Regions from separate parts of the Clostridium moutaii genome, predicted to be linked through region 1. Evidence: a T-box and tRNA genes for the amino acid it is inferred to sense, from the RefSeq annotation. Region 1 holds a T-box; the other regions hold tRNA genes.
What was found. The T-box of region 1 lies ahead of leuS (leucine--tRNA ligase). A T-box ahead of a tRNA ligase gene usually reads a tRNA of that ligase, here a tRNA-Leu.
Positions count from the first base shown of each region.

Region 2: it encodes a tRNA-Leu, which carries the amino acid that the T-box ahead of leuS (leucine--tRNA ligase) is inferred to sense. The anticodon was not compared.
Region 3: it encodes a tRNA-Leu, which carries the amino acid that the T-box ahead of leuS (leucine--tRNA ligase) is inferred to sense. The anticodon was not compared.

Region 1 is NZ_JBGEWD010000002.1:146,552-154,827, forward strand. It holds gene AB8U03_RS03405 (DUF421 domain-containing protein) at 1-474, shown strand, start outside; gene AB8U03_RS03410 (DUF4363 family protein) at 486-866, shown strand; gene fba (class II fructose-1,6-bisphosphate aldolase) at 1,050-1,982, shown strand; gene AB8U03_RS03420 (class IV adenylate cyclase) at 2,182-2,739, shown strand; gene AB8U03_RS03425 (DUF5685 family protein) at 2,762-3,640, shown strand; gene AB8U03_RS03430 (J domain-containing protein) at 3,624-4,214, shown strand; gene AB8U03_RS03435 (hypothetical protein) at 4,239-4,757, shown strand; tRNA gene AB8U03_RS03440 (tRNA-Gln) at 4,836-4,910, shown strand; T-box leader at 5,011-5,217, shown strand; gene leuS (leucine--tRNA ligase) at 5,280-7,712, shown strand; gene AB8U03_RS03450 (GTP pyrophosphokinase) at 7,801-8,276, opposite strand, start outside.
Region 2 is NZ_JBGEWD010000007.1:43,158-51,433, reverse strand. It holds gene AB8U03_RS08745 (amino acid permease) at 12-1,442, opposite strand; tRNA gene AB8U03_RS08740 (tRNA-Leu) at 1,811-1,897, shown strand; gene AB8U03_RS08735 (GntR family transcriptional regulator) at 2,214-2,897, shown strand; gene AB8U03_RS08730 (AAA family ATPase) at 3,319-5,433, shown strand; gene AB8U03_RS08725 (oxalate oxidoreductase subunit delta) at 5,485-6,138, shown strand; gene AB8U03_RS08720 (4Fe-4S binding protein) at 6,170-6,463, shown strand; gene AB8U03_RS08715 (oxalate oxidoreductase subunit alpha) at 6,516-7,685, shown strand; gene AB8U03_RS08710 (oxalate oxidoreductase subunit beta) at 7,706-8,276, shown strand, end outside.
Region 3 is NZ_JBGEWD010000007.1:90,921-99,196, forward strand. It holds gene AB8U03_RS08940 (spore coat protein) at 1-447, opposite strand, end outside; gene AB8U03_RS08945 (spore coat associated protein CotJA) at 911-1,141, shown strand; gene AB8U03_RS08950 (spore coat protein CotJB) at 1,128-1,382, shown strand; gene AB8U03_RS08955 (manganese catalase family protein) at 1,395-1,967, shown strand; tRNA gene AB8U03_RS08960 (tRNA-Leu) at 2,131-2,215, opposite strand; gene AB8U03_RS08965 (lytic transglycosylase domain-containing protein) at 2,265-2,840, opposite strand; gene coaE (dephospho-CoA kinase) at 2,884-3,489, opposite strand; gene polA (DNA polymerase I) at 3,507-6,149, opposite strand; gene AB8U03_RS08980 (MEDS domain-containing protein) at 6,462-7,016, opposite strand; gene AB8U03_RS08985 (putative NPN-dependent ornithine cyclodeaminase) at 7,376-8,276, shown strand, end outside.

The DNA.
Region 1 (8,276 bases):
CAGTCTCTGCTGGCGCTGTTTCAACTTAAAAGTGAAAAAATGAGATTACTTTTCAGCGGCAAACCCAGTATATTGATCGACAAAGGCAAATTGGACTTAAAGAAGTTAAAGGATGAAAAATTCAACATAAATAATTTGATGGAAGAATTGAGGATGCAGGGATATTATAATTTATCGGATATAGAATATGCCATACTCGAAACCAGCGGCCGGCTTTCCGTCATACCCAAAACGGAACTTGAACCTGTAACAAAGATGGATTTAAAGATAAAACCTGCCCAGGAAAGTTTACCCATAACCTTGGTGTTAGATGGTAAGGTGAATTTTAAAAATTTAATCATAGCAAATAAAGATGAAAGCTGGTTAAATCAGATGATGAAAAAAAACAGTGTATCTTCTATAAAGGATATACTGGTAGCTATGCTGGATTCAAAAGGAAAATTTTATTGTCAGTTAAGAGAAAAAAATAAATAGGACGTGATTACATGAAAAGTATAATAATATCTTTTAGCATATTTGTAGTAATGGTTTTTTGTATAATATTCTCAGTAAATTATTTAAATACTATATGTACAAAATTAGAAAATTCAAATATACAAATAGAAAAATCCATTCAGTCAAATTCCTGGGATGAAGCATATAAAAATTCTCAAAACTTTATGGCAGATTGGAAAAAATATTCTTCCAATCTATCCATTTTTTCAAATCATGATGAGATAGAAGACATCAACAATGAATCCTGGAAACTTATCCATCATATAAATCATAAAAATTCGGAAGAATCTCTATCCTCTACAAATGTAATACAAAATTCTCTGAATCATATACTGGAAATGCAGCGGTTAAATATTCAAAATTTATTCTAAACTTTCAAATTGAATAGTAATATTATATTGCTGTTATAGGTTGTTTTAAACTGCAACAATTGAATATCATATTAAACCAAACTGTGGAAAATAATAAATAATAGGTTATAATATAAAGTAGATAAATAAGCCAATTGACTTTTGTAACTATAAAATATCTTATATTGAAAGGTGGAATATTAAATGGCATTAGTTACTACTAAAAATATGTTTAAGAAGGCATATGATGGAAAGTATTCAATAGGTGCTTTTAACATTAACAACATGGAAATAATTCAAGGTGTTGTAAATGGAGCAAAAGCTAAAAATTCCGCTGTGATTTTACAGTGCTCAGCAGGTGCAATAAAATATGCAGGACCAAAATACTTAAAGGCAATGGTAGATGCAGCTATAGAAGAAACGGGAATTGATCTTGCTCTTCATTTAGATCATGGTCCTGATTTTGAAACTGTAAAATTATGTGTGGAAACAGGTTTTACTTCAGTAATGTTTGATGGTTCACACTTAGATTATGACGAAAATGTAGCAAAGACTAAAGAGGTCGTAAAATATGCTCATGAATATGGAGTTGTAGTAGAGGCAGAACTTGGTGTACTGGCAGGAGTTGAAGACGATGTATCTGCGGCTAAACACGTATATACGGATCCAGACCAGGCAGCCGATTTTGTGGATAAAACAGGTGTTGATTCACTGGCAATAGCTATAGGCACTTCCCATGGGGCCTATAAATTTCCACCAAACTTTAAGCCTAAATTAAGATTTGATATACTGGAAGAAGTCCAAAATAAATTGCCAAATTTCCCTATAGTTCTTCATGGAGCTTCAGCAGTAGATCAGGAAGCTGTATCGACATGTAACAAATATGGGGGAAACTTAGCTGGTGCTAAGGGAATTCCAGTAGATATGCTTAGGAAAGCTTCTTCTATGGCAGTATGTAAAATAAATATGGATACAGATTTAAGATTGAGCATGACTGCTGCTGTAAGAAAAACTTTTGGAGACAATCCAAAAGTCTTCGATCCCAGAAAATATTTAGGAGCAGGAAGAGATGCCATACAAAAGGTAGTTGAAGATAAAATAATCAATGTGTTGGGTTCGGAAAATTCTTTAAGATAAACGTTACTTAGCATATATTAGGAGACTTTCTTTAGATTTGAGAAGGTTTCCTAATTTTTTATAACATCATCTCTTTTGTTTTTATATAATTAATTTTTTGCGGCTAATTTTTATGGTATAATTCAAATAGCAGTGATTTATCCAAATGGGTAAACTCCACTTGAACCCGAAATCACTTGATAGTGGGAGATGAGTTTTTATGCAAGAATATGAAACAAGAATAATAAAAATAAATCCGGAAGATATACGCCTAAAGTTAAGCAACGCTAATGCCTTAAAAATTAAAATGGAAAATCAGACAAATTTCATATATGACTTTGAAGATGGAAAATTGATAAATAACAAAGGTTATGCTCGAATAAGAATTGTAGAAGATTTAATACATAATTCCAGCCATTTTTACATGACTACAAAAAAACTTTTGAGTCAGGAAACATATAAAATAATGGAGGAAAATGAGACGGAAATATTGGACTGGAAAGCTGGTGAAAAAATTTTTGAATCTCTGGGGCTAAAATTATTACACTCAATAAAGAAATACAGGGAAAGTTACAAATACAAAGATAGTTTAATTGAAATTGATATAAATGATACATCTTTCTGCCCATTTGCCTATGTAGAAATAGAAACCAAAAATGACAGGGATCTTGTTGAAATAGTACATTTACTGGGATATTCCATAGAAGATACTACCTCAGAAACTATATATGAAATACTACATAAGATCACGAAAGATAACAAACTACTAGATACTTAAAAATACAAGAACAGGTGAATATATGTTTGGTTATATAACTCCTTATAAAATGGAGCTTAAAATAAAAGATTATGAAAAATTCAAAGCATATTATTGTGGTTTGTGCAGATCCATAAAGCATAACATCGGAAATGTTCCAAGGATTTTTTTAAATTATGACATGACTTTTCTGACAATACTTTTGGATTCTCTAGAAAATGACAGGCAAATTTATGTAAAAAAAAGGTGTATTCTCCACCCCATGCGAAAAAAAGTTATTTTGAAGGACAATATTTCTTTAAAGTATGCCGCTTTTTGCAATATATCTCTTACTTATTTCAAACTTTTAGACAATGTGAATGATGATATGTCTACTACAAGTAAAATATTATCATTTTATTTAAAAAAATATTTAAATGCCATGCCTGAAGGTTTCAAGAAAAATTTCACAGATATAAACCATAAACTTCAAAATTTATATAGCCTTGAAAAAAATTCAGAAAATAAATCTATAGATGCTTTAGCTCATCCTTTTGGAGAACTTACGGGGTTTATATTAAGTTCTTTTAAAAATAACGAAAATAAGGATAATCTTTATTTTCTTGGATATAATCTGGGAAAATGGATATATATTATAGATGCATTAGATGATTTGAGGTCAGATATATCCCATGGAAAATTCAATGCTATAAACCAGTGTTTTAACTGCGAAAATTTATGCTGTGAAAAGTTCTTGAAAAAAATAGAACCACGGATAGATTTTATTTTAGGCACTTGTGCTGCACAATGTATGAATGCTTTTAATAAACTTCCTATAAAAAGGAATGAGGAATTGCTTTATAATATAATACAATATGGACTTTTAGATAAAATGGATAAAGTTTTTAGAAGGGGCGTTTACAAAGATGAGAAATCCATATGAAGTACTGGGAGTAAAAGAAAATGCTTCAAAAGATGAAATAAAAAAAGCTTACAGAAATCTGGCTAAAAAATACCATCCTGATCAGTATGACAACAACCCATTGAGGGATTTAGCCGAGAGTAAGATGGCTGAAATAAATGAAGCTTATGACTACCTGATGAAAAATGGCTCGAATAGCACATATAATAATACAAATGACAATACCTACAGTGGAGGTAACTCCACCATGTATCAATCTGTAGAAAATGACATCTATAATGGCAATTTTAAAAATGCTGAATCCACACTTAATGGAATAAATACAAGAGATGCTGAGTGGAACTATCTAATGGGAATTTTGAATATGAGAAGGGGCTGGTATAATGATGCCTATAATAATTTAAGCACCGCTTGCAGGTTGGAACCCAATAATTTCAAGTATCAAAGTGCATTCAACAAATTATCGGGAATGAATAATTCCTACAGACAGCCTTATTATGGAAACCAGAGAAGAGATCCTGACATATGTAATATTTGTGCTACATTGTACTGTCTGGATTGTCTTTGCGGCGGCGGAGACTGCGGCGGATGTTAATTAAATAGTGGGGTGATTTTTAAAATGGCAGGAAAAACAAATACCGCTTCCAATATAGCTAAAGGAGGACTTTTAACTACTATTGGAGTTATTTTGGTTTATTTAAGCGGCATAGTTCCTTTTAATAAAACTTATCTGCTGGCTTTGTCTTCATTGCTCATTCCCTTGGCTGTGTTAATTACAGATTGGAAAAATTCCATTACGGTTTATGTTGCTACCTCCCTTTTATCTCTTTTAATATGTGGACTCAAGCTGACGGTATTGTCTTATATAATATTTTTTGGTCTTTATGGACTTGTTAAATATTATATTGAAAGGTTCAGGAAACTGCCTTTTGAAATCATATTGAAGTTGATTTTTTTTAACCTATGTATACTTTTGTTATTTTTAATATACAATCTGTTTTTCCCCGGGCTTTTAAAAATAAAATTTCCTCTGTATATAATTATAATAGGAATACAGATAGTATTTTTAATATATGATTATCTATTAACTCTATTTATAAATTATATAGACAAATATATCTTAAAAAGACTTAAATAATACAAATTTTACCCTATTATACTATTGACATATAAATTTTTGATGATATAATATTTAGTGTTGAGATTCACATAATGTTGCCCATTAGCCAAACGGTAAGGCACCTGTCTCTGGAACAGGCATGTGTTGGTTCGAATCCAGCATGGGCAGCCATAAGAGAACTCTTTATCTAAAGGGTTCTCTTTTAAAATAAGTTTTTAAATTATTTCTTGACAAAGTATTACTTAATATTATAAAATGTGAAATAAATCAATATGTAGCTTTGAAGAAGGAGTAGTAGTATTTATACCACTAAAGAGAACTGTTGTCAGGTGAAAAACAGTGTGAAGATGATATGAACTCACCTTAAGAGCTTATCTGAAAAAATCAGATACGGTAAAAAGCCGTTATTTTTTAAGGGAAATCAATTTGTTGGTTTAATTAGAGTGGTACCGCGGAAGCTTAGCTTTCCGTCTCTTAAAATTTAAGAGACGGAAAGCTTTTTTAATTTTATCTAAGATTAAAAGCAAAGGAGAAGATTTTATGTACAGTGTTAAAGTTGATAAAAAGTGGCAAAAAGAATGGGAAGAAACAAATCTTTATAAATTTGATGAAAATCATATGGATAATAAATTATACGTTCTGGAGATGTTTTCCTATCCATCTGGAAGCAAATTGCATGCCGGTCATTGGTTTAACTACGCTCCTGTAGATTCCTGGGCTAGGTTAAAAAAAATGCAGGGATACAATGTATTCCAACCTATGGGATTCGATGCATTTGGTCTTCCTGCTGAAAATTACGCTATAAAAACTGGAATTCACCCAAAAGATTCTACTGAAAAAAACATTAAAACCATGGAAGAGCAACTTAAATCCATGGGAGCAATGTTCAATTGGGAAAATGAAGTTATTACCTGCCATCCTGATTATTATAGATGGAATCAATGGCTATTTTTACAGCTGTATAAACACGGATTGGCCTATAGAAAAAATGCACCTGTAAACTGGTGTCCCAGCTGTAAAACAGTGCTCGCCAATGAGCAGGTAAAGGAAGGTTGCTGCGAACGCTGCGGCACTGAAGTCACTAAGAAGGATTTAACACAATGGTTCTTTAAAATTACGGACTATGCAGAAGAACTGCTCCAGGATCTGGATAAAATAGATTGGCCATCAAAAACAAAAGCCATGCAAAGACACTGGATAGGCAAGTCTACAGGCACAAATGTTACCTTCAAGGTAGTAGATTCTACCGTAGAATTCAGTGTATTTACTACAAGGGTTGATACCCTATTTGGTGTTACCTACGTAGTTATATCCCCTGAAAACAACTTGGTTGATGAAATAACTAAAGAGGTCTATAGAGATAAGGTTGAAAAATATAAAGAGCTGGCTAAAAAACAGACTGAAATTGAAAGGCAGTCAATTACAAGAGAAAAAACCGGTGTATTTACTGGTTCTTACGCTATAAATCCTATAAATGGGAGAAATGTTCCTATATGGGTAGGAGATTATGTACTCAGCACCTACGGTACTGGTGCCGTAATGGCAGTTCCAGCCCATGATGAAAGAGACTTTGAATTTGCTACGAAATATAAGCTGCCTATTGAAAGAGTTATAGATGGAGGAGATTCCCTTCCATATGTAGAATATGGCAAAATGATTAACAGTGATAAATTTAACGGGTTGTCCACAGTAGATGGTAAAAAAGCTGTAACTGAGGAACTGGAGAAGATGGGCCTGGGTTCCGGAAAAGTAAATTACAGGCTGAGAGACTGGCTGGTATCAAGGCAAAGGTACTGGGGAACTCCTATTCCAGTAGTATATTGTGACAAATGTGGAATAGTCCCGGTACCAGAGGATCAACTTCCAGTAGAACTTCCTTACGATGTGGAATTTTCTCCTGATGGAAAATCACCTCTTTTAAAGTCAAAGGAATTTATAAACACCACCTGTCCTCACTGTGGAGGACCTGCAAGAAGAGAGGCTGATACCCTGGATACCTTTGTGTGTTCTTCCTGGTATTACTTGAGATATGCAGATAATAAAAACAGTACAAAGGCTTTTGACAAAGATAAGATAGATAAAATGCTTCCCGTAGATATGTATGTGGGTGGACCCGAACATGCATGCATGCATCTTCTATATGCCAGATTTATCACTAAAGCACTTAGAGATATGGGATTTTTAAACTTTGATGAACCCTTCCTGTCTTTAAGACATCAGGGCATAATACTTGGACCTGATGGTCAGAAGATGAGTAAATCCAAGGGCAATACCATATCTCCAGACAGCTGTATACAACAATACGGCTCAGATGTGTTTAGAATGTATCTGATGTTTGGCTTTGATTACTCCGAAGGTGGCGCCTGGAGCGAAGACGGAATTAAGTCCATGAATAGATTCATAGATAGAATAGAAAGACTTATTAATTCAACAAAGGATGCCCTTAAAAATAAAGATGGCAATAAAACTTCCATGGATAATGCAGAAAGAGAATTAAATTATATAAGAAATTTTTCAATAAAATCCGTATCGGAAGATACTGCCAAATTTCAGTTTAATACGGCTATTGCCAGAATTATGGAGTTTACAAATGGACTTTCCAAGTACATCCAGGAAGATAAAAAGAATCTTTCCTTTTTAAAAGACAGTATACTTGATTTTATAAAGATCTTGGCTCCCTTTGCTCCCCATTTTTCAGAAGAACAATGGCATAATATGGGGATGGGATATTCCATATTCAATCAAAAATGGCCTGAATTTAATCCTGATGCACTTATAAAAGATGAAGTGGAAATAGCTATTCAAATAAACGGTAAGATAAAGGCCAAGATAAATATACCTACAAATTTAAGTGAAAAAGAAATAAAGGAATTATCTCTTTCAAATGGCAATGTCAAACCTTTACTGGAAGGTAAGGATTTAAAGAAAGTCATAGTAGTAAAGGGAAGGCTTGTAAATATAGTTGCAAAATAACACAATAGCAGCGGACAGTTTATTTGAACTGCCCGCTTATTATGTTCAGATTTGAGCCTCCCATTGTTATCTTCAGAGGAATTTACTATTACCTATAGATCTGGAGCAGTTTTTCTGTGGAACGTAATAAATTTACCAGTTCAAAAACTTCCCCTTCTTCGGTCAATTTGTTTAATTGTACCTGATACCTGGTAGCTTCAGCTAATTTACCCATAGATGACAAAGTCAGTATATTATTCATTATATCCGAAACCAAACTGGATTTTACTTCAAATAACTTCTGGGCATCTTTTATTTCATCCTTAATTTCAAGCATTTGCTTGTCAAGTTGAAATGCAGCATCAGCTGCACTTTTAAGTTTGAGTTTAATTGCATTCGGTATGTCATGTTTATATTTGTAATTTAGGGAATGTTCTGCGGTAGCCCAAAAGTTCATGGCTAAGGTCCTTATTTGAAATTCTGCCAGTATTTCTATTTCCCCATCTGACATATTAACCGGATATTTAATTACCATATGATAGCTTCTGTAACCACTTTCTTTTACATCAGTGATATAGTCCTTTT
Region 2 (8,276 bases), on a different contig from region 1:
TACTATTAATTTTATTTTCCTAGAATTTCTTGTCCAGAATCTGATTGCCCAGGATTTGGATCTTTAGAATCAGCACTTTTCTTGTTTAAACCAAATATAAAGTAAAAAGCAAATAAAAGTACGAACCAGATAGCTCCTACAACAAGAGAAATCATAGTATCTTTGTTAAAAGCCAACATTACAACGACAAAAGCCAAAAATGCTAGGGTAATCCAGTTTAGATAAGGATAGCCAAACATTGGAAAATGCAGTTTTTTCACCTGATCTGGATTAAGTTTCTTTCTAAATTTCATCTGAGCTATTAAAATTATTCCCCAAACCCAAATCGCACCAAGTGTAGCGACACTTGTTACATAAGTAAATACCTTCCCAGGAGCTAAATAGTTAAGGACGACCCCAATTAAAAGGAAAAATGCAGAAACTATAATACCAGTAGTTGGAACATGAGTTTTACCCAGCTTTCCAAATACTTTTGGTGCTGTTCCCTGCAGGGAAAGATTGTAAAGCATACGTCCGGTACTAAAAATGCCGCTGTTGCAAGAAGATAATGCCGCAGTTAATACTACAAAGTTTATTATACCTGCTGCTGCTGATATACCCAGTTTACTAAAAGTTAAAACAAAAGGACTTCCAGTTGTACCAAGGGTATTCCACGGATAAAGTGACATTATTACAAAAAGTGCTCCTACATAAAATATCAATATTCTCCAGAATACTTTATTGATAGCTGATGGTATCGTTTTCTCGGGATTCTTTGCTTCTCCTGCTGTAACACCGATAAGCTCTGTACCCAAATAAGCAAACATAACCATTGTTACTGCCAGTGCTGGTCCAAATGCTCCTTTAGGGAAAAATCCGCCATGTGTCCATAAATTTGAAATCCCCATAGGTTTTCCGCCATTACCAAGACCAAATACAATCATAAGTAGACCCAATACTATCATTGCAATAATTGTAACTACTTTAATAAGTGCAAACCAGAATTCAAATTCACCATAAGCTTTTACTGCAATTAAATTTACACATGTCATTACAACAAGTGCTGCTAGAGCAGGTATCCACTGGGGCATGGTTGGAATCCAGAATTTAACATATACACCTACCGCGGTAATTTCGGCCATACATGTTACCACCCACATGAACCAGTATGTCCATCCAGTCATGTAACCTGCCAATGGTCCTATGAATTCGTTGGCATAGGCACTAAAGGATCCAGAAACAGGATAGGAAGTTGCCAGCTCACCTAAGGCCCTCATTATGATAAACATAGCAAACCCAGCTATAACATAAACGAATAGAATTGCCGGTCCAGCCGTTTGAATAGCAGTAGCAGATCCTAGAAATAAACCTACACCAATTGCTCCGCCTAGGGCAATTAACTGAATATGACGTTCTTCTAGACCACGTTCGAGATTTTCATTTAACGCATCTTTTTTACTCATAGTATTCCTCCTTAGTAGTTAGATAGACTCTATAATAAGTAATAAAAAATATTTGATTGAATTTAAGTCACCTCCGTTAGTCATCATACACTATTTAGAATATTCTTAAATAAATAGTATCATATTTTTTATTTATTCACAACTACTATTTCAAATTTCTGTGAATTAACAATTATTTTAGATTTAAATTATATTATTTAAAAAAATATATAAATAGTCTAGTAAAAATCATATATTATTTTAAAATACAAATGTATTATGAAAATAAAATTCATTTTTAAAATTATTCTAAGAAATAGGACAAATTTGGATTTTATAACTACCCCTTGACCTTAAATAATATTTATGATATTATATCTTTGTTACATGCCGAAGTGGTGGAATTGGCAGACGCAACGGACTCAAAATCCGTCGATAGTGATATCATGCGGGTTCGACTCCCGCCTCCGGCACCATAATAATTATACATAAATACTTAAAAGCGCTTTGAATATTCTATTCAAAGCGCTTTTAAGTATTTTAATATAAAAATGAACTCTCATATTAAAGATATTTTTATAGATTAGGAATAATTTCAATTTTATCATCATAATTATTTTATATACAGATTTTTTCATTCAGGATCAATCTATTGATTACAAGAAAGAATATAGTAATGAATTTTATATTTGAAATAAATGGTATATTATATTTCACTTGCATTTAATATACTGGGGGAATTATAATTAATTATATAGAATTAATTAAAAAGTTTTGAGGGAGGTAATGCAAGTGGAATATCAATTTTCACCCATAAGATTTGATAACAGGGGTTATATTAGAGATTCGGTATTTTCTATTTTGCGAAATGCAATATTGGACGGAAAATTGGAACCAGGTCAGCGATTAGTGGAACGTAATATTGCAGATCAGTTGAGAATAAGCAGGACTCCGGTACGCGAAGCAATTCGTCAACTCCAATATGAAAGGCTGGTAACCTATATTCCACGTAAAGGTGTAGTGGTTTCGGGGTTTAGTAAGGATGATATTGAGGAAATTCAGCTTATTAGAACTACACTGGAAGCATTGAGCTGCAGTATTGCAGCTGTGAAAATTAGTAATAAGGAATTAGATTATCTAACTTCAATTATTAACCAGATATCAGATGAATGCGAAAAGGGAAACAATGGAAAACTGAGTTCGTTGAATAAAAAATTTCATGAATGTATCTGGAAAGCGGCGGATAGTCCTCATTTATATTATTTCATAAACACACTTTGTGAATATGTCAATAAATTCACTCATTTAACTTACACTAAACCTGGTAGAATTGAAGAAGTAGTATTAGAGCATAATGAAATAATTGATGCTTTACAAAAACATGATGGTTCAGCTGCCTATGAGGCCATGAAAAAGCATGCGGAAAAATCCGGAGAAATATTTCTTAAAATGGCTTATGCAGATAAAAAGCATTGATTATGCTGTAATGCTTATGTATTTTGATGAAAATAATTATAGTGGAATTGTGGTTTTTTATATATAGGAGATTAAATACTGACTAAAAATATTCTAAAAATATTCTGAAAATTTGTTGAAATTAATATCAAAGGGTGATATAATAAAAATTGGAAAAGTTAATATTTACACTGTGAGAGTTACAGATAATATATAAACATATAGTTGTTAATGGAATTAATAAAGGCAATAGTCTTATATCAATATGGTATACCGTATACCATATTGACACAAGAATAAATTTGATTTTACATTGATTCTATTATAATCAGTGAGGATAATAGGTAAAAGGTATACATTATTGATTAATGGTATACCGTATACCATTAATTATAATTTGATATAATTGATACTCGCTCTAGAACACCAGGAGGTAAATAAAATGGCTGGGCTTAATTCTGTTAAATTGAAAGTTAAAGAAGGGTTAGTGGAGGATTCTCGTAAGGGTATTGTGAGAATAAATCGAGAGGATATGGAACAATTAGGCGTGGATACTGGAGATGTTATAAGCATAAGAGGTAAAAGAACTACTGCAGCAAAGGTTTATCCATCTTTTAATGATATTTACGGTAGTCCATTAGTTCAGATGGATGGGATAATTAGACACAATGCTGGTGTGGGAATAAACAATGAAGTAACAGTGAGTAAAACTGAAGTGAAAATAGCACGCAAGGTGGTACTTTCTCCACTTGAAAACTTTTCTGATTGGACACAAGAAGATGAAGAGGAAATAAAGAGTATATTGAGAGGAATGCCAATGATCTGTGAAGATGAATTATCCTTAATCCTTTTTGGCAGCAGCGAGCGTGGCTTTCTTGTAAGTGGAACAGCGCCATCGGGAGTTGTCAAAGTGAATAAGGAAACTGATATTATTTTTGTACAACCAGAGCTTGGCACTACTGGATCAAGAATTACATATGAAGACATAGGTGGATTAAATGAACAGGTTCAAAAAATAAGAGAAATTGTGGAGTTACCTTTAAAATATCCAAATGTGTTTAAAAAATTAGGTATTGAGCCACCTAAAGGTATATTGCTTTATGGTCCTCCGGGTACAGGAAAAACTTTAATTGCCAGAGCAGTAGCTTCTGAGACAAAGGCTTATTTTGTCCATGTAAATGGACCGGAAATAATGAATAAGTTTTATGGGGAAAGTGAGGCCAAACTGCGAGAAATTTTTAAAGAGGCTAAAAGTCGATCACCAAGTATAATTTTTTTAGATGAATTGGACTCAATTGCACCAAGGCGAGAAGATGTACATGGTGAGGTTGAAAAAAGAGTAGTGGCCCAACTTCTTGCACTTATGGATGGATTGGAAAGTCGGGGGCAAGTTGTTGTAATTGGTGCCACCAATATACCTGATTCATTAGATCCGGCACTTAGACGTGCAGGAAGGTTTGATAGAGAAATTGCCATTATGCCTCCAAATAAAGAGGGAAGGCTTAAAATATTACAGATTCATACAAGAGCTATGCCACTTGATAAAGATGTAAAATTGGGCCGATTGGCTAAAATAACTTATGGATTTGTTGGATCAGATCTTTCAGCTTTGTGTAAAGAAGCTGGAATGATAGCATTGAGAAAGATATTACCAAAAATCACAGAGGGTAATAATATTCCTTATTTTAAGGTTTCAATGGATAATTTTACTGATGCACTAAGAGAAATTCAGCCTTCATCTACCAGGGAATATTATTCAGAAATTCCAGATATAAAATGGAAGGATATAGGAGGACTAAAAAAGACTAAAGAGATTTTGCAGACTTTAGTAGAACTTCCGCTTCATCATCCTGATTTGTGTCAGAAATATAAGTTTATGCCGCCTAAAGGTATTTTGTTGACAGGCCCTTCAGGTACAGGTAAAACCATGTTGGCAAATGCTGCTGGAAACTCTGCAAAAGTAAATTTTATAATCATAAATGGTCTTACATTAGATTCCCATTGGAGGGGAGAGGCAGAAAAGGCCTTACATGATATATTTGTTAAAGCTAAACAAACTGCTCCTTGTATTTTGTTTTTCGATGAATTGGATGGTATTGTCCGTTCTCGTTCCTCGGGGGCAAGTAATTTAAAAGACAGGCTTATAAGTCAACTCATATTAGAATTTGACGGTTTAGAAAAAATCCAGGGAGTTACGGTATTAGCTGCCACTAATAGAATAGATTTAATTGATCCCGTTTTATTCAGGGAAGGGCGCTTTGAATATATTTTGGAACTGCCTTTACCAGAAATTGACGAAAGGGAATCTATTTTAAAAATTCATTCCCAAGATTTGCCTATATCTGAAGATATAAATTTCAGACAGCTGGCTGAGGACACCAAGGGGATGAGTGGTGCAGAATTGGCCACCTTATGTCATAAGTCTTCATTTATAGCACTTATGTTGGCAATAAAAAATGGTTTGAAAGTAAAGATAAATCAAGATATCTTTAATCAGGCCATTGCTGAAATAAATAGACAAAAGAAATTTGGGGAGGTGATTAAGACAAAATCTTAACATTTAAATTCAGCATAATGTTAACCATTAAAGAAAGGAAGGTGGAACAAGGTGTCAAGTCAAAATTTGTTTGATGAACCAGGGTTAAGGCAAATTACAGTTTGGGGTAGAGGAGTTTATGAAAACAAAGAGGCTCGTGATGTAGTGGTTTCTTTAACTGAAGCTTCTGCAATAGAAGGTAAATATGTTCAAGCATGGGAGGATTATGTTGATCTTCCCGATCGTATCTATGTTCCAGTAAGGGCATATGGTAAAATCAGTCCTCAGGAAATTGAGTCCAAGTATGTTTATGAAAATGAAGCTCCTGATATTGTGGTACTTACAGAAGAAACTCTTGTAAAAGGTGTGGATATTTTATCAGGAATAAAACCAGGAGCTGTTCTTGTAATAAATACAAAACGTTTACCAGAATATCTATTTGGATTTATTAAAAAGAATACAGAAAATCTTTCAAAAATTGTTACAGTGGATGCAAATAGCCTGTCAAAATCTATTATTACTCTTTCCGGAGCTGAAGGTGCTACAGATGCATCTGGAATAGGAAAAGGTATTGGTGCTGCGTTAGCTGCTGCTGTTGTCAAAGGTACAGAAATTGTACAATTTGATAATTTACTTAAGATCATTGCCAATAAGAGTGCTGCAAAGAAAGCTTATAAACAAGCAGTTGTTGTAGATGTAAATACTATACCGAAAGCTTCTGTTTAACGATTAAAAAATATTAAGGAGGTGCTGTAAAATGGCTGTACCATATGAAAAAATTCCCTTTGCAGGAACCGTGCCTTCCCCTCAAAAAGAAAATGAAGGTATGATTACCGGCAGTTGGCGTACTAGAAGGCCAATATTGGATGCTGAAAAATGTGTAGAATGTCAAACTTGTTGGATTAGCTGCCCTGATTCTTGCGTCAACCTTATGACCGAGGATAGCCCTATTACTTTTAATTTAAAATATTGTAAGGGTTGTGGAGTTTGTGCTGAGGAGTGCCCTGTAGGAGCAATTACTTTAGTACCTGAATTGGATTTTAAAGATTAAGTTTATATTTAACAGGAGGTGAATTAAATTAATGAAAACCAATATAAAAAGAATGTCAGGATGCGTGGCAACGGCTAACGCAATTAAATTGGCTAATGTGGATGTTATCTGTTCATATCCTATTCGCCCATATACTGGAATTATGTCGGAATTGGCAAGGATGGTGGCAGATGGAGAGTTAGATGCTGAATTTGTTCTCGGTGAAGGAGAACATGGACAGTTGAGTGTTGTCTATGGTGCTTCAGCTGCTGGAGCCCGAGCTTTTACAGGTAGTTCAGGAGTAGGTGTAACCTATGCAATGGAAGTGTATTCTCCAATTTCGGGTGAAAGACTTCCGCTTCAGATGGCAATTGCTGACCGTACCTTGGATCCTCCAGGTGATTTTGGGTCCGAACACACAGATGCTATGTGCTGCCGTGACCAGGGATGGATTCAAGGCTGGGCTTCTACTCCTCAGGAAGCTTTGGATGTAAGCCTTATGTATTATCGTATTGGTGAAGATCCACGTGTTCTTTTACCACAATATGCATGTCAGGATGGATACTTCGTATCTCATATTCTTGGTGAGGTTGATGTGCCATCACAGGAACAGGTCAATGCATTTTTACCGCCTTATAAAAATCATCACGTGCTGGATACAAAAAATCCTATGATTATTGGACCACAGATGGAACCTGAAATGGGCCCTGGAACTCAGTATCAACGACATATGGCTGTAGAAGGAGTATACAAAGTATTTGAAGAAGTTCATGAAGAATTTGCTGATATTTTTGGACGTAAATATGATCCTTGGCTTGAAGAATATATGACTGAGGATGCTGAATCGGTTATCTTTTTACAAGGAGGACATGCCGAAACAGCTAAAAATGTTGCAAAACATTTGAGAAATCTTGGTGAAAAAGTTGGTGTAGTCCGACTGCGTACAGTACGTCCTTTCCCTACTAAACAGGTACGGGAAGTCCTGAGTAAATTTAAAGTTGTAGGTGTAGTTGACAACTCAGTCAATTTTGGAATTTCCTGTGGAGCAGGTGTTTTATTAACTGAAGTTAGAGCAGCTTTATATAACAATGACAAGAAAGTAGAGACAATCGGATTTGTTGCAGGGTTAGGTGGTTCTATGATTACTCAAGACGAATTTTATAAAATTTTTAATATAATGAAGAATGTGATTAAAACTGGAAGAAATGAAAAACAGAGCTATTGGTCGCCATTTGAATTGTAAATATGAAAGGAGGAAGTTAAGTGTTAGAACAAATTAAATCTATTAAAAAAGCACCAAAAGAGGAATATTATGTTCCAGGTCATCGTACTTGTGCTGGATGTGGGCCAGCGCTTCAATATAGATTAGTGGCTAAAGCAGCAGGAAAAAATACAATTTTTATTGGACCTACAGGTTGTATGTATGTTGCAAATACCAGTTATGGATGTGGACCTTGGGCTGTCCCATGGATACATGCACAAATTACTAATGGCGGAGGAGTTGCATCTGGAATATCATCAGCATTTAAAGCTATGATACGTAAACATGAAACGGATGCAGAATACCCTAATATTATTGTCATGGCCGGTGATGGTGGTACTGCTGACATTGGAATTCAATCTCTATCTGCAGCATTTTATCGCGGACACAATATAGTATTTATCTGCTATGATAATGAATCCTATGCCAATACCGGTATTCAGGCTTCTCCTACTACTCCTTATGGTGCCTGGACTACTTTCACTCCAGCTGGTCCTGTAGTCCCAGAAGGTAGAAAACTCATGCCTAAGGATATTACTAAGGTTATGGCTCATGGACATCCTGAATTAAAAT
Region 3 (8,276 bases), on a different contig from region 1:
GCTTTCCATGTACTTATAAATGGACTCACCGTGTTTCTGCTCTTCCTTTTGTATATGATTTAATACATCTCGGGCATTTGTATCCCTGAATTCAAATATTGAAGTATCATATGTACCTGAAATATATTTTTCAGTCATAAGCATATCCTTGCACATATCCTCATCGCTAACTTGAGCCATACCTACCTGCGGTGAAGAGCTACTTGAATTTACATTTAAATTGGAATTACCTTGCTTATTATTTAAATCTGGAACTGTTCCGTTTAAAAGTGAATTAACGCTGTTCAAGTGTTCTTGCTCAATTGAAGCATTGTTTAAAAACAATTGTTTTAGCTGAGAATCTTTAGCTTGATTGGCATAATTTGTGTACTTGTTTATACACATAGCTTCATGGCTTTTTTGATCCTCCAACAGTAATCTTTCTTTGTTTGTTAAATTTATTGACATAAAAACACCTCCAATTTTATTTTGTATAATAAAAGATGATTTTATACCTAAAAAAATACTTCAAATAAAATATAATCTTATTTGAAGCAATAGAAATTCTTCAATCGTATAATATAGTAGAAAGATTTATGTAAGCTCCTAACAAATATAAAATATATAAGTGGAGGGTACACAGATTATATAGCTAAAATTTTCTAGGAGTTTACACAATCTTATTTACCCATAGTCATTATTATACTTAATTCCATATATTTTAATAATATTATCCAAGATGATTATATCATTAAATGGCAATATTTAAAACCTATATTGATAAATTTATAAAAAGCAAATACATAAAAATTCATATTAACTCATTTCTATTAATTTACCCCAAATAAATTTTATGTGTACAATTTACGTTAACACAATTCATAACCATGAATATATTATCATTGTAAAGAGAATATAAGAGGTGAAAATAGTGCATTCAAAATTTGTTCCCTATACGGATTCCGAATATATATCCCCTTCTATGTTTCCAACTAACTCATCAGGTAAAAGTTTAGCAAGAGCTTATGTTCCTATGCAGCCTTATATAGGTTTACTTCCTTTAAATACGGCATTGGAAAAGGGTACTGTATTCCCTAATCTCGTTATGCCTTATCCCGAAGATCAAGATAATATAGGAGGAAATAAACATGAAGGATGGTAAAAAATTATTAGATAAGATTAGACAAGTGGAATTTGCTGCAGTGGATCTAAATATTTTTCTAGACAATTTTCCTGACAATAAGAAAGCTCTTGCCGATTATAATACTTTATCAAAACAGCTTATGTACCTAAAAAAAGAATATGAAGTAAATTTCGGCATGCTCACTAATTTTGGATTTAGTCAAAGCGAATATCCTTGGTCGTGGATAAATGAACCTTGGCCTTGGGAGCCTGACAAATAGGAGGTCACATATATGTGGATTTATGAAAAAAAATTACAACATCCTGTTAATATTAAAAGCAAGGATATACGAATGGCTAAATACCTTGTGGCTCAATACGGAGGACCTGATGGGGAATTAAGCGCTTCTCTCAGATATTTGAATCAGCGCTATACCATGCCTACAGGCAAAACTAAAGGTTTACTTACTGATATTGGCACTGAAGAACTGGCTCATGTGGAAATTATAGGTGCTATGGTATACCAATTATTAAAAGATGCTACTGTATGTGAATTGGAGGAAGCAGGCCTAGGAGGGCACTTTGTTCAGCATGGACGTGCACTTTATTGGCAGGATGCAAATGGATTTCCTTGGACTGCCACCTATATAACCGCTACAGCGGATCCAATAACAGACCTCCATGAGGACATGGCAGCAGAACAAAAAGCCAGAACAACTTATGAGCATCTAATAACTTTAACGGACGATCCTGATATAATAGATGTTCTTAAATTCTTATGGGCAAGAGAAATAGTTCATTTTCAGCGTTTTGGAGAAGCTCTTGTTCAAGTCCAGGATAAGATGGATTCCAAAAAATGTTTTTAATCTTTAAATTTTTAATGATTCAGAGATAGTGGAAAAACTAGCTGGAAGTAGTGCATTTATGGTGTAATAAAAAAAGGTACTATGGTAACTGTTTTTTACAACTAACATAGTGCCTTTTTTAAACGTATTTAAATATCCTTAATATACAGTTTTATATTCTATTTGGTGCGAAAGACGGGACTTGAACCCGTACGATTTTACTCACACGCCCCTCAAACGTGCGCGTCTGCCTGTTCCGCCACTCTCGCATACAATAGTATTATAATAACTTTTTACATAGTTGTCAACTAAAATTTATCATAGATTTACCAGGGATGCATCTAAAGAAGCTTCCCCATACAAATATTCATAAACTTTATAACTAACCTCCACCTTTTTAATATACTTGTCTGTCTCTTTAAAAGGTATATACTGAAGATTTTCTCCATCTGCTGAATGTTGAGAGTCCTTCAGCCATTTCTGCACATTGCCTCTTCCTCCATTATAAGCAGCTAGGACAAGTTTCATGTTACCGTTAAACTCCGTTTTTAAATTGTTCAAATACCAACATCCCATTTTAATATTAAACTCCGGATCATTTAACATATCTTCTCTAAAATCTCTTATATTCATTTTCTCTGCCGCCCATTTTGCAGTATCTGGAGTTATCTGCATAAGACCTATTGCATTTTTATTGGATCTGATATCTGCTTTAAAATTGCTTTCCGTCTTAATCACAGCCATCACAAAATGTGGATCCAAATTATATTCTTTAGAATACTTCACTATATAACCTGAATATTTTAAAGGAAAATAGTATCTTACAATATTCTTTGCATTTAATACTGCCATTATTATTAACATAAATACTACTATTCTACTTATAGATTTCAATCTCATCTATGCCCTAAATATTATTTTAAGGCACTTCACCCCCCTATAATTTCATATTTATCTTATTAAATATCTCCTCCAGCTGCCTTTTGGTTTCTTCCAACGTATCTGAATTGTCCAATATAAAATCTGCATATTTTTTCTTTTCTTCTAAAGACATTTGAGAATTTATTCTATGGATTATCTGAAGCTCCGTCAATTTATCTCTTTTTTTTACCCTGCATATTTGAACGCTCCTGTTTACCCAAACCAGTAAAATTAAATCTAAATGCTTATAAAATCTATTTTCTATAAGAGTAGCTCCATCTACTATACAAATCCTTTCATTATTTTTTTCCAGTTTATCAATACTGTCTAATATTTCTCTCTTAATAAAAGGCATTATAATATTTTCATATTTTATTCTTTCATATTTACATGAAAATATATAATCTCCAAATTCTTTTCTTTTAAGTTTTCCTGAATCATCTATAAATCTTTCCCCAAAAATTGATTTTATCTTATCAATTATAACAGGATATTTCTCAATTACATTTCTGGCTATATCATCTGCATCTATTATTTCCATACCCTTTTCCCGAAGTATATCGGAAACAGTGCTTTTCCCGCTTCCTATCCCTCCAGTAAGTCCTATTTTAATCACAGCCATCCCTCTTTTAACACTTCTTATTTAGCCTCGTACCAATTGCTGCCTATACTTATATCCACCTCAAGAGGAACTTTCAAATCCAATACATTTTCCATTTCCTCTTTCACAATACCCTTTACTTTTTCAAGCTCTTCCTTATATACATTCAAAATCAATTCATCATGTACCTGAAGTATTAATTTACTTTTTAAATTGCCCTGTTCCAATCTCCTGTACACATTAACCATAGCTATTTTTATAATATCCGCCGCACTCCCCTGAATAGGGGTATTCATGGCAAGCCTTTCTCCTAAAGATCTTATTATTTTATTTGAAGACTTTATTTCAGGTATAAATCTTCTTCTGTTCATCAATGTAGTAACATAAAAATCCTTTTTAGCTTCCTTTACTATATTGTCCATATATAATTTTACGTTTGGATATCTTTCAAAATAAGTATCTATATAAAGTTTAGCCTCTTTTCTGGATATCTTCAGGTTTTTGGCCAGGCTGAAATCACCTATACCATATACTATACCAAAATTTACAGCTTTTGCATTGCTTCTTTGAGTAGGTGTAACCTGATCTATTGGTACCTTAAATACCTCTGAAGCAGTTTTAGTATGGATGTCACTGTGATTTATAAATGCACTTATTAAATTTTTATCATCTGCAATATGGGCAAGTACCCTCAACTCTATCTGTGAATAATCCGCTGAAAGTATAACACAATTTTCATTATCCGGCACAAATATTTTTCTTATTTCTTTACCCATTTCATATTTTATAGGTATGTTTTGGAGATTAGGTTCTGTACTTGAAAGTCTTCCAGTGGTAGTCACTGTTTGGTTAAAACTGGAATGAATCTTACTATCCTCTCCTATAACAGTTTTTAAACCTTCAATGTAAGTTGAATACAATTTTGTAAGCTGCCTGTAGTAAACTATATTTTCAATTATAGGATGCTTATCCTTTAATTTTTCCAATACCTCCGCATTAGTGGAATATCCTGTCTTGGTTTTTTTTATCACAGGCAGATCTAATTTTTCAAAAAGTATCTTTCCCAGTTGCTTTGGAGAATTTATATTGAACTCCTCTTCAGCAAGGGAGTATATTTTCTTTTGTATCCTTTCTATTTCCAACTTGAATTTATTCTCCTGCTGCATAAGTTTACTCATGTCAACTTTAAATCCCTCGTATTCCATTGACGCAAGCACATGTATAAGCGGCTGCTCCACTTCATACAAAAGCTTCTCCATATCTCCTTCTTCTATTTTTTGTCTTAGTGAAGAATATATTTTATCAAACATCATGGTTTCTTTAACAAAAAGATTTTTATCTTCTTTGGAAATATTTATTCCAGTATATTGCTTAATAATATCTGCAAGTTCATAATTTGACTTGGATGAATCTATGAGATAAGCTGCTATTTTTATGTCAAATTTTATTTTCAAAAGTTTTATGCCCATTTTATGCAGTATACTACAAGGAGCTTTTATATCATAGCTGACTTTACCCAAATCAGGATTTTCAAATAAGTTTTTCATAAGCTTAACTGTACTGCTGCTGTCTTCACCATACAATTTATTTATATCTATTTCAAAGTTTTCTTCCCCTAAATTTATAAATATTTTATCTATAAAGTTTTTAGAATATACTTTCTCACTTACCACTTTAAAATTCACATATAATAAATTATCCTCTATCTTTGAGTCCGCTAAATGATCTACAAATTTTTGTAATCCAGCTAAAGTATTTATATTATTGACTTCCACCTTAAAGTCATCTATTTCAGGTTTTTCCTGCCCTTCTATTTTTGGTATCTTACTTATTAAAGACTTGAATTCAAGCTTTTCAAACAAACCCTTTAGTCCTTCAGCGTCATATTCACTTTTAGATTCAATTGACTTTAAATCCATCTCTATAGGCACATCTGTAATAATAGTAGCAAGTTTTTTACTAAATGCAGCCTGCTCCATATATTTTTTTAAATTTTCTCTTAACTTTTTACCACTGATATTATCTATATTCTCAAATACATTTTCTATGTTTTTATATTCTTTTATTAACTTAAAGGCAGTTTTCTCACCTATACCCGGAACACCTGGTATATTATCTGAGTTGTCGCCCATAAGTCCCTTAACATCTATAAATTGTGTAGGAGTTACGCCATATTCTTCTATCATTCTATTTTTATCATATATTTCCCTTTGTGTAATTCCTTTTTTAGTTATAACCACCTTTACCCTGTCTGTAGCTAATTGAAGAGCATCTCTATCTCCAGTAATTATATATACCTCTACTCCTTTATCTTCAGCAAAAACAGATAGTGTTCCCATTAAATCATCTGCTTCAAATCCATCTATCTCAAAAATATTTATGGACATCATATTTAATATTTCCTGTATTATAGGAAATTGCTGGGATAATTCAGGAGGCATCTTTTTTCTTCCAGCTTTATATTCACTGTACTTATCATGTCTAAAAGTAGGTGCACTTCTGTCAAAAGTACAGACTATGTAATCGGGCTCAATTTCCTTTTTCATTTTTAACAACATATTTAAAAATCCATAAACTGCATTGGTATGAGTTCCCTCTGAATTAGTTAAATCCGGCAGTGCATAAAATGCCCTATTCATTAAACTGTGGCCATCTAGTATTAATAGTTTTTCATCATTCATTAAATTACCTCCAAAATCATTTCGTTTATAAAGAAGCCTTATCTCATTAACTATTAACTCTTATATAATATCACCCTTATTATAAATTAGAAATAAGGTAATGTAAATTTAATTACTAACTTAGGCAAAGTTTTATATATACTATTTAATTATTACATATTATTATTGATAATATATTCTTCCAAATGTATACTTTTTATTAATTAAGGTTAAACTTATATTGCCTTGATAATGTAATAACTCCCATAAGTTAATGGATTTTGCTAAAAATTCTGAATGTAATTTAAAATAATCCTAGTTCTTCAACTAGGATTATTTTAAATTTAATAGTTTATTCCATTTTTCTAATTTACCCTTATATAATCTAAAAAAATGATTTTTATAGGATTCCCTAAGGACATTATCATCTATAAAATTCTTATTGTTTAAATAGTCTTCAAAGTCGTAGATACACATAAAGGAAGCCTTTGTCCCTGAAATTATATCTGATATATTTTCATCAAAACATAAGAAATCCTTGGAAGAGGTTTTGGAAATCACATAATCAATTTGCATAATAAATCTTACTCCTGTATAACCCTTCTTAATATTTTGTCCTATATATTTTGAAAGCTTTACTTTTGTCTCATTTAATCCCATTTTCTTATAATAATCCATCATTTCAACTGCATTAAAACATTTCATATACTTGCTATATGCACCTAGATACTTTAATAATTCCAAATATATCCTGTCATCAGTACAAATACATATTTTTTCCCTTTTATCAACACTATCTTTAATATATTGATACATATTTACAATTAAATGTTCTAATCCACAATAGTAAAATGAAGAATGAAATCCAAAAACATTACTATTAATCATAATTATTATCCTTTACAAATAAACTTATTGCTTATATATTCTACATAATATATAAATACTCCTTTTAATATTTACTAAAACTTTACCAAAATATTTCATCATTTATTTGCATCTTATGCTATAATATTTTATTAAATATTATATTTTTCATCCTATATTATAGAATTCTATTTATTATGTCATAAAATGTCTAATTAAGTTTCCATTATCTTTTACAATAATACAAGTTTCTGCTTATTTGGAGTCCCCACATTGGATTCTACTATCATATAATATAAAAATTTGAACTCTAACCTATCCTTTAACTCACATTTTTTGATATAATTATATTTAATTGAATCTATAGGGAGGTCTTTGCAATGAATTTTAAATTACCTGATTATCATTTACCTAATTTTTTGAGCGAACCATTTCTTTCTTCCCCTAATGTAGCTACAAAAAAAGTTGAAGTAAAAGGAGTGGCTCCCGATAATTATCATGCTACTTCCATATATCCAGAATATTTTAAAATAAGCCAAAAATGGGTATTAGCATCTGAAAGTCGAATGGACTGCGTAGTAGTATTAGATAAAGACAGCAATTTAAAGATAAAAGAATTTAGAAATTTAGAAGTCGGAGAAGAAGTAATACTTGGGAGAAGTGAGGATTCCAGCGAAGGCATTTTCGTGCATACAAATGGATTTAAAGATAATTTCAGCTCGGAAAATCAAGTGTTTTCATTTAGAGCTGGAAGAAGCAGGGAGAGTTCTTATTCCAAAGATTATGATAATTTATATGACTTGCTGGAATATGAAAAAGAACATGGATATATATTATGGGTATTAGGCCCTGCTGTAGTATTTGATGCTGATTCTAAAAAAGCCATGTCATCTCTTATAGAACATGGATATGCAAATTGTATTTTTGCAGGAAATGCACTTGCAACCCATGATCTTGAGGGTTCTTTTTTTAAGACAGCACTTGGTCAAAATATATATACTCAACACTCTGTAATAAACGGCCACTATAATCATATAGATGTAATAAACAAAGTAAGAAAAGATGGCTCCCTTAATAACTTCATTAAAAAAGAGAATATAAAAGATGGTGTTGTCTACTCCTGCATTAAAAATAAAATTCCTCTTGTACTTGCGGGTTCTATAAGGGATGATGGACCCCTTCCTTCTGTAGTCTCAGATGTATATAACGCTCAGGATACCATGAGATCTTATTGTAAAAAAGCTACTACAGTTATATGTCTGGCAACTCAACTTCATACCA